4 regions of the Desulfatiferula olefinivorans genome follow, and region 2 is predicted to be linked to each of the others. Evidence: predicted binding sites of a transcription regulator. Region 2 holds the regulator's gene; each other region holds the start of a gene.
What was found. The regulator sigma-54, encoded in region 2, starts transcription at its own class of promoters, with help from an activator protein. The targets are predictions, from matches to a motif close to TNTGGCACANTTTCTGCTNT.

Region 1 (3,246 bases), on a different contig from region 2:
GCACCATCATCATCGATCACGACCTGACCATTCTTTTCTGCAACGCCACCTTCGAAGCCATGACCGGCTACAGCAAAGACGAGATCCAGAACCGGATGAAATGGTCCCAGTTCGTGGCTCCCGAGGATCTTGAGCGGATGCGGCGCTATCATTACGGTCGCCGCGAGCCGGGTAACACCGTTCCCACCGAGTATGAATGCCGGGTTATCGACAAGGCGGGCCATCTCCGCTATATCGACATGAAGGTGGGGGTGATTCCCGGGACCGTGAAAAGCGTGGCTTCGTTCAACGACATCACCGAACGCAGGCTGGCCGAGAAGAATCTCCGGGAAAGCGAGTCCAAGCTGTCGGCCATCGTCGAGACCTTTGTGGGGTTCATCTACATCACCACGCGGGACAAACGGCTGGAATTCATGAACCGGACCCTGATCGAGCATCGGGGCGGCGATGCGGTGGGTCAGCTCTGCCACCGTGTAATCTACGGTCTGGACGAGCCCTGCCCCTGGTGTGCGGATCCCCAGGTATTCGACGGTCATACGGTGCGTCTTGAAATGAAAAACCCCTTGGACGACCGCTGGTATCTGTCGGTGCGTACGCCCATTTTCGGCGGCGACGGTCGGGTGGAGAAGGTGCAGTCCATTCTTCTTGACATCACGGATCGAAAGCTGACCGAAGAGGCCATCAGCGAAAGCGCCGAACATCTGAAGAACGAAAACCTCCGCCTGCGATCCGAGATCCGCGAGCGCTACCGATTCGGCGATATCATCGGCAAGAGCAAGGTGATGCAGGATGTGTACGAACTGATCGTCAAGGCGGCGGCCACCAACGCCCATGTGATGATCTACGGGGAGTCGGGCACGGGCAAGGAGCTGGTGGCCCGGGCCATCCACAAACTCAGTGAGCGGCGCGATTATCCCTTTGTCCCCGTCAACTGCGGGGCCATCAGTGAAAATCTCAGTGAAAGCGAGTTTTTCGGCTACAAGAAGGGGGCCTTCACCGGGGCCAACGAAGACAAGAAGGGGCTTCTCGATGCGGCGGATAACGGGGCCCTCTTTCTCGACGAGATCGGAGAGATCAACCTGGCCATGCAGGTCAAGCTGCTACGGGCCATCGAGGGCGGCGGGTACACCCCGGTGGGCGGGAGCCGGGTCTCCAAGCCCAACATCAGGATCATCGCGGCCACCAACCGGAACCTTAAGCAGCTGGTGAAAAGCGGCATGATGCGCGAGGATTTTTATTATCGCATCCATATCATTCCCATCACGCTGCCCCCCTTGCGGGAACGCAAGGAGGACCTGCCCCTCCTGATCGATCATTTCATCGCGACATTTTCGGGGGACACCGAGGCCCCTCCCGTCACGGGCCGGCTGATCGAAGCCTGCAACCGCCATCACTGGCCCGGCAATGTCCGGGAACTCCAGAATGTCATCAACCGCTATGTGACCCTTAGAACCATCGATGTGCTGGACAGTCGGGACGCCGGGGATCGGGAAACGCCGGTCAGGACACTTCCGCCGGCCGATTCGGGGGGCGGGCTGGCCAAACGGATCGGGGTCTATGAAAAACAGGTGATCCTCGAGGCCCTGGAGGCAACCCGCTGGCATAAAATCAAGGCTGCCGAGCGCCTGGGTATTCATCGCAAAACCCTGTTCACCAAGATGCGACAGTATGGATTGAAATAGCCCCGTTGTGTGGCGCCTGCGTAACGTTTGTTTGTAAACCCTCGAACTTTATGGGCTATTCCGCCTGCCTTCGGAAATAATGTGGCGATTTAGCCACGTCTTCTGCGTTGGGGCCAATCGGTCTCATTGCCCTTTTATTTTATTATTAATATATAAATTCGAGATGTTATATGGCAACCTCCCCGTGGCACGCCCCTTGCTCTTAGAGAGGCCGAGGTCAACGCAACCCATTCACACATCGGGTGCCCGGGCATCCAAGGAGGATCGTATGACATTGTTTCAGGAATACAGACGAAAACTCGTGACCGCAGACCAGGCCGTAACCGTGGTCCAATCCGGAGACTGGGTCGATTACGGGGCCTTCTGCTGTGCACCCGAATGCCTGGATGAGGCCCTGGCCGCCCGAGGGGACGGTCTTAAGGATGTGAAGATCCGTGCCCTGGCCTTTCCAGGAACGGCACGGGTCGCGTCGGACACGTCGGCTTCGGACGGTTTCGTCTACAACAGCTGGCATTTCAGCGGTCCCGAACGCAAGAACCACGACGATGGCCGGTGCCACTTCATTCCTTTCGTGTATCATGAGGGCCCTTCCCATTACCGGCAGAACCTGCACACGGATGTGGCCATGGTCCGGGTGGCTCCCATGGACGGGGCCGGGTATTTCAATTTCGGCATCGCCAATTCCTTTCAGCGGGCCATCATCGAAAACGCCCGGACGGTCATCGTGGAGGTCAACTCACTGATGCCGAGGTGCCTGGGCGGGGCCGCCGAATCGGTCCACCTGTCCGAGGTGGATTATATCGTCGAGTCCGACGACCGGAACCTTCTGGTGCTGCCGGACGCCAGGATCAGCCCCATCGACGAAGCCATCGCAGCCCAGGTGGTTGCGCAGATGGAAGACGGTTCCTGCCTTCAACTGGGGATCGGCGGCCTGCCCAACGCCGTGGGCAAGCTGATCGCCGATTCGGATCTGAAGAACCTGGGGGTTCATACGGAAATGCTGGCCGATGCCTATCTGGACATGGTCGAAAAGGGCAAGATCACCAACAGTGAAAAGGCCATGGACAAGGGAAAGATGGTCTACACCTTCGCCCTGGGCAGCAACCGGCTCTATGATTTTCTGGACAACAACCCGGCCTGCGCCTCCTACCCGGTGGATTACACCAACACCCTTTCCGCCATTTCGGCGAACCCGAAGGTGGTGTCCATCAACAACGCCCTCGAGATCGATCTTTTTGGCCAGGTGTCGTCGGAATCTTCGGGTTTCCGCCACATCACCGGCACCGGAGGTCAGTTTGACTTCGCCTACGGCGCCTATCATTCCAAGGGTGGGAAATCTTTTATCTGCCTGTCGTCCACGGTGTCGGACAAACACGGCAACATCAGCTCCCGGATACGGCCGGTGTTCGATCCCGGCACCATCGTGACTCTTCCCCGGACCATCACCCACTATGTGGTTACCGAATACGGCATGGTCAATCTCAAGGGCAAGTCTACCTGGGAGCGGGCCGAGGCCCTGATCAGCATCGCCCATCCCGCCTTCCGCAGTGAACTGATCGCCGAA
Region 2 (3,280 bases):
TGATGCCGGGGGAACTTTTCAGGGGCAGATCCAGAAATTTGGGAAACAGAAGGACCGGCATGTTGTCCACGCAATAGTAACCGGCATCTTCCAGCGCCGACATGGCCGTGCTTTTGCCCGACCCCGACAGGCCCGTGATGATGATGATGTTCAGGTCTTTCATGGTGTTCTCCCACCGTTGACGGATTCTTTAAACGTCCGATCTTACGCGTTTTACGAGACCGTCGCCGTCGGTCCTCTGCGGGGTTAAAAATCGTCGTCCCGGCTTCCGATGGCCGCAAGAACGTCGTCGACCCGGGCCGCTTCCATCAGTTGTTGTTTGAAGCCGTCCGTTTTCAAAAGTTTGGATATGCGCGCAAGGAGCTTGAGGTGCAACCCGGTGGATTCTTCGGGGGTGATCAGGGTAAAGAAAATGTGGGTCGGCTTACCGTCGATGGAATCAAAATCGACCCCCTGGCGGCTGAGGCCGAATCCGATGGCCATGCGGTCGATGGCCTTGGTTTTCCCATGGGGAATGCCCACACCGTCGCCGATGCCGGTACTGCCCAGCTGCTCCCGTTCGATCAGGATGCGGAACAGCTCCTTTGCGGTCAGGCCGGTGCTTTGGGTCAGCGGGGCGACCAACTCTTCGAGTACGCCTTTTTTGTCCCGGGATTTCAGATCGGGAAGGATGGCGTCTGGATGAAGAATATCAAGGATTTTCATGTTTCCTCCGGAAGCCGGATCGATCAGGCATGGTCAGTTTTCCCCCCTGGGCGTTATGTTAAAACAGCACTATTCATACCAGCCCGGCACCCAAGTTTCAAGGCCAAAAGACATCCGGCCCAATAGTAAAGGGCGCTCCGGGGAGCGCCCTTGTTGTTTTCAAATCAGTGTCTTTAAAAACGGTCACATGTCACAGAGCCAAGGGCCGGACCTCCCTGCCCGGTCCCGTTGGCGCACCGGGGGCATCAGATCCCGGCGTTTCCGGAAAAGGCTTCCGCGGGGGCGTTTTCGTCGTAAAGGCTCAGGTCGTCGTCCGCCTGTTCGGCGCCTTCTGCGCCCAGGTGGGTATTCTTGATGCTGTCTCTGGAGTTGGTGGCCCGCTTGTTGATTTTGTCCCGGCTCTTGGTCAGCTGGGTTTTGAGTTTGTCCAGCACCATGTCGATGGACGAATACATGTTGTCGCTTTCTTCTTTGGCATAGATGGTCAGTTTGTCGCTGGCCAGGTTGATCTCCGCCGTGTGGCGGATCTTTTCGACGGAAAAAACGACGTTGGCTTCGGCAGGGTTGTCAAGGAGTTTGTCAAATCGATCAAGTTTCTTTTGAACATATGATCGAAGGGCATCTGATGAATCAAGATTCTTAAAGGTGACAGATACGTGCATAGAATGACCTCCCTAAAATTGTTTGCGTTTACTGGAAGGCAGGATACGCATGGCCTCCCTGTATTTTGCTACGGTTCGTCGAGCAATGTCTATGTTGGCGTCCTCCTTTAGCATCTGGGCGATTTTTTCATCGCTGTAGGGTTTTTGTGGGTTTTCTTTGTCGATGATCTGTTTGATCTTGTCCTGCACACTGACCGAGGCGATGGCCGACTCGCCGTGCACCCGGTTGATCGAGCTGTTGAAAAAGAATTTCAGCTCGAAGATGCCCTGGGGGGTCAGTGCGTATTTGTTGGTGGTGACGCGGCTGATGGTGGATTCGTGCATGCCGATATCCTGGGCCACGTCCCGTAAAACCATGGGTTTGAGATAGGCGATGCCCTTGTCGAAAAATTCCGACTGGAACTTGAGAATGCTTTCCATGACGTTGTAAATGGTTTTCTGGCGCTGATGAATGCTTTTGATCAGCCAGGCCGCCGAACGCATTTTTTCCTGGAGGTACTCCCGCGTTTCGCCGGTCAGGTCCTTGCCCTGGCTGATGGCCTTGCGGTAATAGGGGTTGACCCGCAGCTTGGGCATGCCGTCGTCGTTGAGGACGATGATAAACTCTCCTTCCTCCTTGTATACGAAAATGTCCGGAATGATGTAGTGGGGTTCTTCATCGCTGAAAATCCGTCCCGGTTTGGATTCGAAGCCCTGGATGACCGTCACGGCTGCGAGTACGCCGGTGATGGGGATTTTCAGCGCCCGGGCGATGGCTTTGTAATTCTTGTTTTCCAGATCCTTGATATGGTGGGTGATGATCCGGGTGAGCACCGGGTCATCAATTTTCAGCTGCCGGGCCTGGATCAGGAGGCATTCGCCCAGGGATCGGGCGCAGACGCCGGGCGGATCGAAAGACTGGAGGGTTTCCAGAACGTCCTCGACCATGTCCGCCGGGTAGTTGGACGCGGCGGAGAGTTCCTCGACCGTGGTGGTCAGGTACCCGTCCTGGTCCAGATTGCCGATGATCAGGCAGCCGATTTCTTTTTCGAATTCCGAGGGAAGAAACATCAGGAGCTGCCAGAGCAGATGGTCGTTTAAGGATTTTTTTTCCGACACGAAGGCTTCGAAGCTCGTGCTTTCACGGTGCTCGGCCTCGTAGTGGGTTTTGCCGGTGGAGTTGTATTCCTCGATGTAATTGTCCCAGTCGATGTCGGTATCGAGTTTTTCCTCGATCTTGACTTCACTTTCGGCGGCGGCCTCGGCGGAACGGGGTTCCTCCGCGTCCGGCGATTCATCGGACAACTCCTTGGGGGTGTGTTCAGACAGCTCTTCCAGGGCTGGATTTTCTTCAATTTCCTGGTTGATGGCATCCACGAGTTCAAGTCTGGAAAGCTGCAGAAGCTTGATGGCCTGCTGGAGCTGGGGCGTCATCACCAGTTGCTGGGAAAGTTTGAGTTGCTGCCTGAGTTCAAGTGCCATAGTGCTTTATAATCTGAATTCCTCGCCAAGGTAAATTTTCCGGGCAATTTCGCTGGCGGCGATCTTTTCCGGGGCGCCGGTTTCGATGACCGCGCCGTTGTTCATGATAAACGCCTCGTCGCAGACCCCTAACGTTTCTCGGACATTGTGATCGGAAATCAGCACGCCGATGTTTCTCTCGGTCAGGAGCCCGATGATTTTCTGAATGTCGATCACGGCAATGGGATCCACCCCGGCAAACGGTTCATCGAGCAGGATGAACGCGGGATCGGTGGCCAAAACCCGCGTGATCTCAAGCCGGCGCCGCTCTCCTCCGGACAGGACCGCCGCCTTCTGGTCGGAAAGGTGACGGATTCTCAGTTCATCCAGAAGGGTCTCGGCCTTGCGGAGCTGCTCGGCCCGGGTCAGGGGGAGCAGCTCAAGAATCACCATCACGTTTTCCTTGACCGTGA
Region 3 (3,280 bases), on a different contig from region 2:
ATCGATGCCGAACCGCACCGTCACCCGTTGAATGAGGCTGCTTTGGGGCACATACACATGGCCGTCGCCGGCGAACCCGTTCATCAGATGGAGCAGGCAGGCCGAGACACGCTGGGGATCGTTGCGGTTAAGGCCCATGCGGCTTGCGGCCTGGTCGATGAGGGCGAAGGGCAGGTCGGGAAAATCCAGGGCCAGGGTGTAGGGGGATCGTCGGATGATATCCACGGCCTCGGCCTGGTAACGGCGGTGGATGCGGGCGCAGAACGAGGCGGGAAGGTCCAGGGACTGAAGACAGCGGCTGAGTTTTCCGATGTCGTTGTGACGGCCCCAGGCCTCGGTGATCCGAAGGCTCAGCACCTTGCCGATTCCGGGGACGGTGGTCAGGGACTCGGGCCGGGTGTCGATGACCTCAAGGGTTTTCTCTTCGAAGGTCCTGACCAGCAGGGCGATTTTTTTTCCGCTCAGGCCCGGGATGTCCAGGGCTTTGAGATAGGCCTTGATGCCGGAAAGGGTATCGGGCATCAGGGGCTCGAAGGCGTCGATTTTAAATTGCCTGCCGAACTTGCCGTGTTTTTCCCAGGCTCCGGTCAGGCACAGGGCGTCGCCGGGGCGGACCCCCACAAGAAAGCCCACCACGGTCACCTGGATCTTTGGTTCCCTGGCGTGAAAATCGGCCACCGTGTACTGGTTGTCCTCGTTCCGGAAGCGGATCCGACCGAGTTCGCCCCGGATTTCAAGAGCGGCCATGGGCGTTGTCCGAATCGATCAGCAGGCGGACGGCGTGGTAAAGATCCTCGGCGATGAGATCCGGCGGATCATTGTCCCGGACAAGGTCGGCCAGGGCCTTGGGGCCGTTGCCCGTCCGGACCAGAATGCGCCGGCCCACGCCGGCAGCCCCGGCGCAGCGCATGTCCTTGGCGCTGTCCCCGATCATCACGGCGTTTTTCAGGTCGATATCATAGCGGTCCCGGGCCTTTAAAATCAGGCCCGGAAGGGGCTTTCGGCAGTCGCAGCGGTCTTCGGGCACATGGGGGCAGAAGAAGATATCCCGGATCAGGCCGCCATTTTGTTCGACCGCATCGGTCATGGCCTTGAAAATCAGACGGAGTCCTTCCGGCGTGACCAGCTTTCGGCCGATGACCGACTGGTTGGTGATGACGATGACGGTGTACCCCTTGCGGCTCAGCTCACACAGGGCCTCAAGGCTTCCCGGCAGAAAGATGAATTCGTCGACGGATTTGATATACTCCGGCGAATCCCGGTTGATCACTCCGTCCCTGTCGATAAAAACGGTTTTGTCCATGCCTTCCCTGTTCCTGATCCGATCGTTCTGTCGTTGCTGCCGGGCCTCACTATTCCATGCTTTGGCCGATTAATCAAGGGGAAGGGCGAAGGGACCGGTCCTGATTGGTGTGAAGCAAACTACACACCTGTGTAATGATCTTCATGCTCAGTGTGTAATGCAGTCTTGAGGATGGGTCATGCCGGGGCCGGTGACCGGTCGGGGGGCGCTGAAATCAGGGCGGAGGCGGGGCCGTTGGTTTTTGGCATGATTGTTGAATTCCTTGAGAACACATTTCATCATTTCCTGTTTTTCCGCATCGTACATATCCAACAGGCATCGAGGAGGGCCTAACAAGCAAAGGTAGGCGTGGTGTTACCGTCATACGTAGGTTGCTTTCATCAATCATTTCTAATAGTTGAAGACAAGGAGATCTTATGGACAAGGTATATCGTCACATAGTGGGTTTGGCCTTGGGCGTGATGCTTACGGCCGGTGCGGTTCATGCGGCCGTTATCGATTTTGCCGGAGGGACGGCGCATTTAAACAGCGGCAGCGATGTTTTGACCACGGACACGGATTTATATAACAGCATGGTCGATTATTACATCGAAGACGGTTTCAGGGTGGATTTCGTGGGAGGTTACGGCACCATCGGCAATTATTATCAATGGTACACAGGCGAAGGGGTCGACAATTCGGTGATCCACGCCCATCCGTTTTATTCTATCGATATCGTGTTCACGAAGGTCGACGGGACGGCCTTTGATCTGAACTATGTGGACATGACATCCAACACGATAACCGGCGGCGGTGCATCCTCCGGTGAGGAATTGTCCTATATCACGGCTTCGAACGGCTCATCGCTGCTGCTGCCCTCGTCCGACTGGGGCATCGAGTATCTGTCAAACGGAGTCACGCCCAGCGACGGCATTGCCAGGCTGTGGCTGGACGACACGTTTGACGGCATCACGTCTTTCACCATTTCTTCGTTAAACGCCTATTGCTTCGGGATGGACAATTTTTATATCGATGAACCCCCTCCCCCCGTGGATCCGGTTCCCGAACCGGCCACGATGATACTTCTGGGCTCCGGCCTGGCCTGTCTGGCGGGCTTCCGGAGAAAATCCAGAAAAGGATAAGGTGTGAACAACAGATCAAGGCCCTCTCCTCCATGACGGCGAAAGCCTCCGGCAGTAATGCCGGAGGCTTTTCGTTTTTGAATGCGGACGGCTTCGTATGATGACGTTTTACGAGTTCATCAATGATTTTTTTGTTCGATCATTCCGTCGCCTCGGCCGATTCCCAAAGCCGGTCGGCGCTTTCGGGCTGGGGGTGGTTGACGCTGACCACGGGGCAGCGGGACCTCAACACCACCTGTTCGATCATGCCTCCGATGGCCCCTCCGGCCATGTCGCTGTTGTGGTGGGCCATGACGATCAAGTCGGCACTGAATTCACGGGCGAATTTCAGCAGTTCCACCGGGGGAATCCCTTCCCAGATATGGATGCCGTGTTCCAGATCAGACAGGTCCGGCACGTATTCCCGGTCGATTTTCCGGCGGGCCTCGTCAATCCGGTCTTCGATGGCGCTCTGGGATTCCAGTCGACCGAACTGCCGGGGGGTGATGTCCACGCTGTGAAAAATCAGAAGACGGCTTTTGATCTGCCTGGCCATGGCGGCGGCGAAATGAAAGGCGCAGCCGCAGGCCCGTGAAAAATCCGTGGCCAGAACGATGGTTTTGATTTCCCACAGGCGGGTCTCGCAGGGGCGGTTGATGACGAAGACCGGACAGGGGGCGTGTTTGGTCACCATCTGGAGGGTGTTGCCGATCACGTTTCGGAACCGGACGGCCTCGACATCGTCGACACAGGTGTGATCACCCATGACGATGGCATCCACGCCTTCGATGCGGGCCTGTCGGAGGATTTCCCGGTGGGGGACGCCCACCCGGCATTCGATGTCGCAATGCGGGGTTTTGTCGATCTCATCGGCATA
Region 4 (3,280 bases), on a different contig from region 2:
AACCGGGGCCCATGTCAACCGCGTGGCCGGGTACTCGGTGGAAATCTATGAACGGTGGGCCGAAAAACACAAGATCCCCCAGGACGACATCGACCGGAACCGGGATTCCCTGCGCATGGCGGCCATGCTCCACGACGTGGGCAAGGTGGCCATCAGCGATCTGATTCTCAAAAAGCCGGGACGGTTCGAACCCGGTGAGTTCGACATCATGAAAACCCACACCCTCCACGGCGCAAGGCTGTTCAATCTCGGCCGTTCCGATTACGAAGACGCGGCCCGCCAGGTGGCTCTGTCCCATCACGAACGATGGGACGGCGGCGGATACCCCGGCCATGTGGACATCGACACCGGCGAGCCCCTTTCCGGCTACCGTCTCCCCGACGGCAGGGCCCGGGGCAAAAAAGGCGAAGAAATCCCCTTCTACGGCCGGATCGTGGCTCTGGCCGACGTATACGACGCCCTGTGCTCGTCCCGGGTTTACAAAGAGGCCTGGAAAGAATCCGACGTCCTTGATCTGATCGCAAAAGAGGCCGGAGCCCAGTTCGACCCGGAACTGGTCGAGATTTTTTTCGAAGCCCTGGATGTGATCCGTTCCATTCAGGAACGCTACAGCAACGACAACGACCACCCCTTCCCTTCCGCCTGACGTTTTCACGGCCCCGGCTGAGTCGGGCAATCATTCAGTCAGACCCGCTGTCGCCCCCCCCGATAGCGGGTCGTCCACAAGCTCATTTTTGTCATTCGAATCATCATATACTACAAATTTGTAACAACTTGTTCAATCCGGACAAAGGCCGCCGTCCCCGTCAAAGGCTAAAATATTCTCTTTAATTCAGTATATTAAACTCCACGGTCCCTCGGCATTTCTCCCTGGCACACGCCTTGCTTTTGTATCAGGGCAACCATGCTGATGCGGGGGAAACACATTCTTTCGAACAAGGAGAACGACAATGAAAAAAATTGAAGCGATCATCAAGCCCTTCAAGCTGGATCAGGTCAAGGAAGGTCTGGGGCAGCTGGGGATCACCGGAATGACGGTCAGCGAGATCAAAGGGTTCGGACGGCAGAAGGGGCACCGGGAAATCTACCGCGGGGCTGAATACAATGTGGATTTTGTCCCCAAGGTCAAGATCGACATTGTGGTCAACGCGGATCAGGTCGACCGGGTCGTCCAATGCATTGTGGACAACGCCGGCACCGGCCAGATCGGAGACGGCAAAATCTTTGTCCTGCCCGTGGAAAAGGTGGTCCGCATACGGACCGGCGAAACGGGCAAGGACGCCATTTAACATTTTTTGCGATCAACCATCACGACAAAGGGGACAGCCATGAGAATTATCTGTTTGACCATAACAACCCTTCTGACAACCCTGGCCCTGGCCTGGGCGGGAGACGAGACGCCCACGGTACTTACCAATAAAGAGGCCATCGATCTGGTCCAGACCCACGCCAACTACATGTGGACCCTGGTGGCCGCCTGCCTGGTCTTTTTCATGCAGGCCGGATTCGCCCTGGTCGAAGCCGGATTCACCCGGGCGAAAAACCTGATCAACATCATGATGAAAAACCTCATGGACTTTTCCATGGGCAGCCTCGCTTACTGGGCCGTTGGTTTCGGCCTGATGTTCGGCGTAAGCGCAACGGGGTTTTTCGGCACCTCGGGTTTTTTCCTGAGCGACTACACCCCGGACGGCGATCCCTGGGTCCTGGCCTTCTGGATGTTCCAGGTGGTATTCGCCGCCACGGCGGCCACCATCGTGTCCGGCGCCATGGCCGAACGCACGAAATTTTCAGGCTACCTGGTCTACAGCGTGGTGATCAGCGCCCTCATCTACCCGATCTTCGGCAGCTGGGCCTGGGGCAGCCTGTTCAACGGCAGCGGCTGGCTTGAAGGCCTGGGATTCATCGACTTCGCCGGTTCCACCGTGGTCCATTCCACCGGCGGCTGGGCCGCCCTGGCCGGCGCCCTGGTTCTGGGGCCCCGTCTGGGTAAATACGCCAAAGACGGCACGGTCCGCCCGATTCTGGGTCACAACATCGGCTTCGCCGCCCTGGGCGTGTTCATTCTCTGGCTGGGCTGGTTCGGATTCAACCCCGGCTCGACCACCACGGCCGACAAAAGCATCGCCCTGATCTTCGTCACCACGAACCTGGCCGCCGCCGCGGGGGCCGTTGCCGCCATGTTTGTATCCTGGATCAAATTCGGCAAGCCCGAGGTGGGCATGACCCTAAACGGCGCGCTGGCGGGCCTGGTGGGCATTACGGCCGGATGCGCCAACGTGGCCCCGGGCAGCGCCGTGATCATCGGTCTTGTGGCCGGAGTCCTGGTGGTCTTTTCGGTCATGTTCTTCGACAAGATCAGGATCGACGACCCCGTGGGCGCCGTCTCGGTGCACGGTGTCTGCGGCGCCTGGGGCACCCTGGCCGCCGGCCTGTTCAATGCGGGCGGCACCTCGGCGAAAATCATCGGTGTCCAGCTGCTGGGCATCGGGGCGGATTTCCTCTGGGTCTTTCCCACGGCCTTCATCATGTTCAAACTGATCGACAAAACCATGGGTCTGCGTGTGTCGGCCGAAGACGAAATCACCGGCCTCGACGTCACCGAACACGGCGGCACGGCCTATCCGGACTTTGAGGTCTCATCGGCCTACGCCCAGTCCTGACCCGTTTAAACCCTTGCCGGATCGGAGGCGGCGATGTTTCACAGCAAGCCTCTCAAACACCCCTGCCGCTCCGATCCGGCATTTTCAGCCCCGCGACGCTCCTATTCATACCTTTCCACTTGACAATCGGCAATCCGGTTCAATCTTTAGACCATCGTTGACCCAAAACGCAGGAGCAAGGCATGTTAACACCCCCCCAGGAGTTGAACCGGAAAGCCGGGTATCCGTCCCCGTCGTTGTTCTCGGTCAAAAAGAAAGACGGAGAGATGGGCTACGGCGTATACGCCAAAAAACCCTTTCGACGGGGAAGCATGGTGGCCCGGTTTTCCGGGACAATCATCGATCATGTGGTTCAGCATTCCCTTCAGATCAAGGCCGAAACCCATCTGCATGACCCCCATTTTGCGGGTCTTCTGCTTCATTCATGCAGCCCCAACGTGATGCTGGACATGCAGGACTTCACCATCTGGGCCATCAAGGACATCGAACCCGGTGAGGCCCTGACCATGGATTACGCCGGCACGGAAGATCGCCTGTTCAAACAGTTCAAGTGCCTCTGCGGATCGGAAAACTGCCGCAGGTGGATCAGCGGCCGGAAAGAAGCGGTCTGTGAGGAA

Region 1: ACYQ11_RS16575 (acetyl-CoA hydrolase/transferase family protein) is a predicted target of sigma-54. The motif match lies at 1,772-1,791, and genes of this name have one in related genera.
Region 3: ACYQ11_RS15110 (PEP-CTERM sorting domain-containing protein) is a predicted target of sigma-54. The motif match lies at 1,544-1,563, and genes of this name have one in related genera.
Region 4: ACYQ11_RS09950 (P-II family nitrogen regulator) is a predicted target of sigma-54. The motif match lies at 870-889, and genes of this name have one in related genera.

What each region holds. Positions count from the first base shown of each region.
Region 1 is NZ_BAAHXV010000027.1:55,621-58,866, forward strand. It holds gene ACYQ11_RS16570 (sigma 54-interacting transcriptional regulator) at 1-1,682, shown strand, start outside; gene ACYQ11_RS16575 (acetyl-CoA hydrolase/transferase family protein) at 1,951-3,246, shown strand, end outside.
Region 2 is NZ_BAAHXV010000028.1:14,353-17,632, reverse strand. It holds gene rapZ (RNase adapter RapZ) at 1-163, opposite strand, end outside; gene ACYQ11_RS16685 (PTS sugar transporter subunit IIA) at 247-705, opposite strand; gene hpf (ribosome hibernation-promoting factor, HPF/YfiA family) at 951-1,367, opposite strand; gene rpoN (RNA polymerase factor sigma-54) at 1,380-2,828, opposite strand; gene lptB (LPS export ABC transporter ATP-binding protein) at 2,835-3,280, opposite strand, start outside.
Region 3 is NZ_BAAHXV010000022.1:63,287-66,566, reverse strand. It holds gene recD2 (SF1B family DNA helicase RecD2) at 1-747, opposite strand, end outside; gene gmhB (D-glycero-beta-D-manno-heptose 1,7-bisphosphate 7-phosphatase) at 734-1,303, opposite strand; gene ACYQ11_RS15110 (PEP-CTERM sorting domain-containing protein) at 1,720-2,424, shown strand; gene ACYQ11_RS15105 (universal stress protein) at 2,564-3,280, opposite strand, start outside.
Region 4 is NZ_BAAHXV010000011.1:51,533-54,812, forward strand. It holds gene ACYQ11_RS09945 (HD domain-containing phosphohydrolase) at 1-646, shown strand, start outside; gene ACYQ11_RS09950 (P-II family nitrogen regulator) at 951-1,289, shown strand; gene ACYQ11_RS09955 (ammonium transporter) at 1,329-2,663, shown strand; gene ACYQ11_RS09960 (SET domain-containing protein-lysine N-methyltransferase) at 2,846-3,280, shown strand, end outside.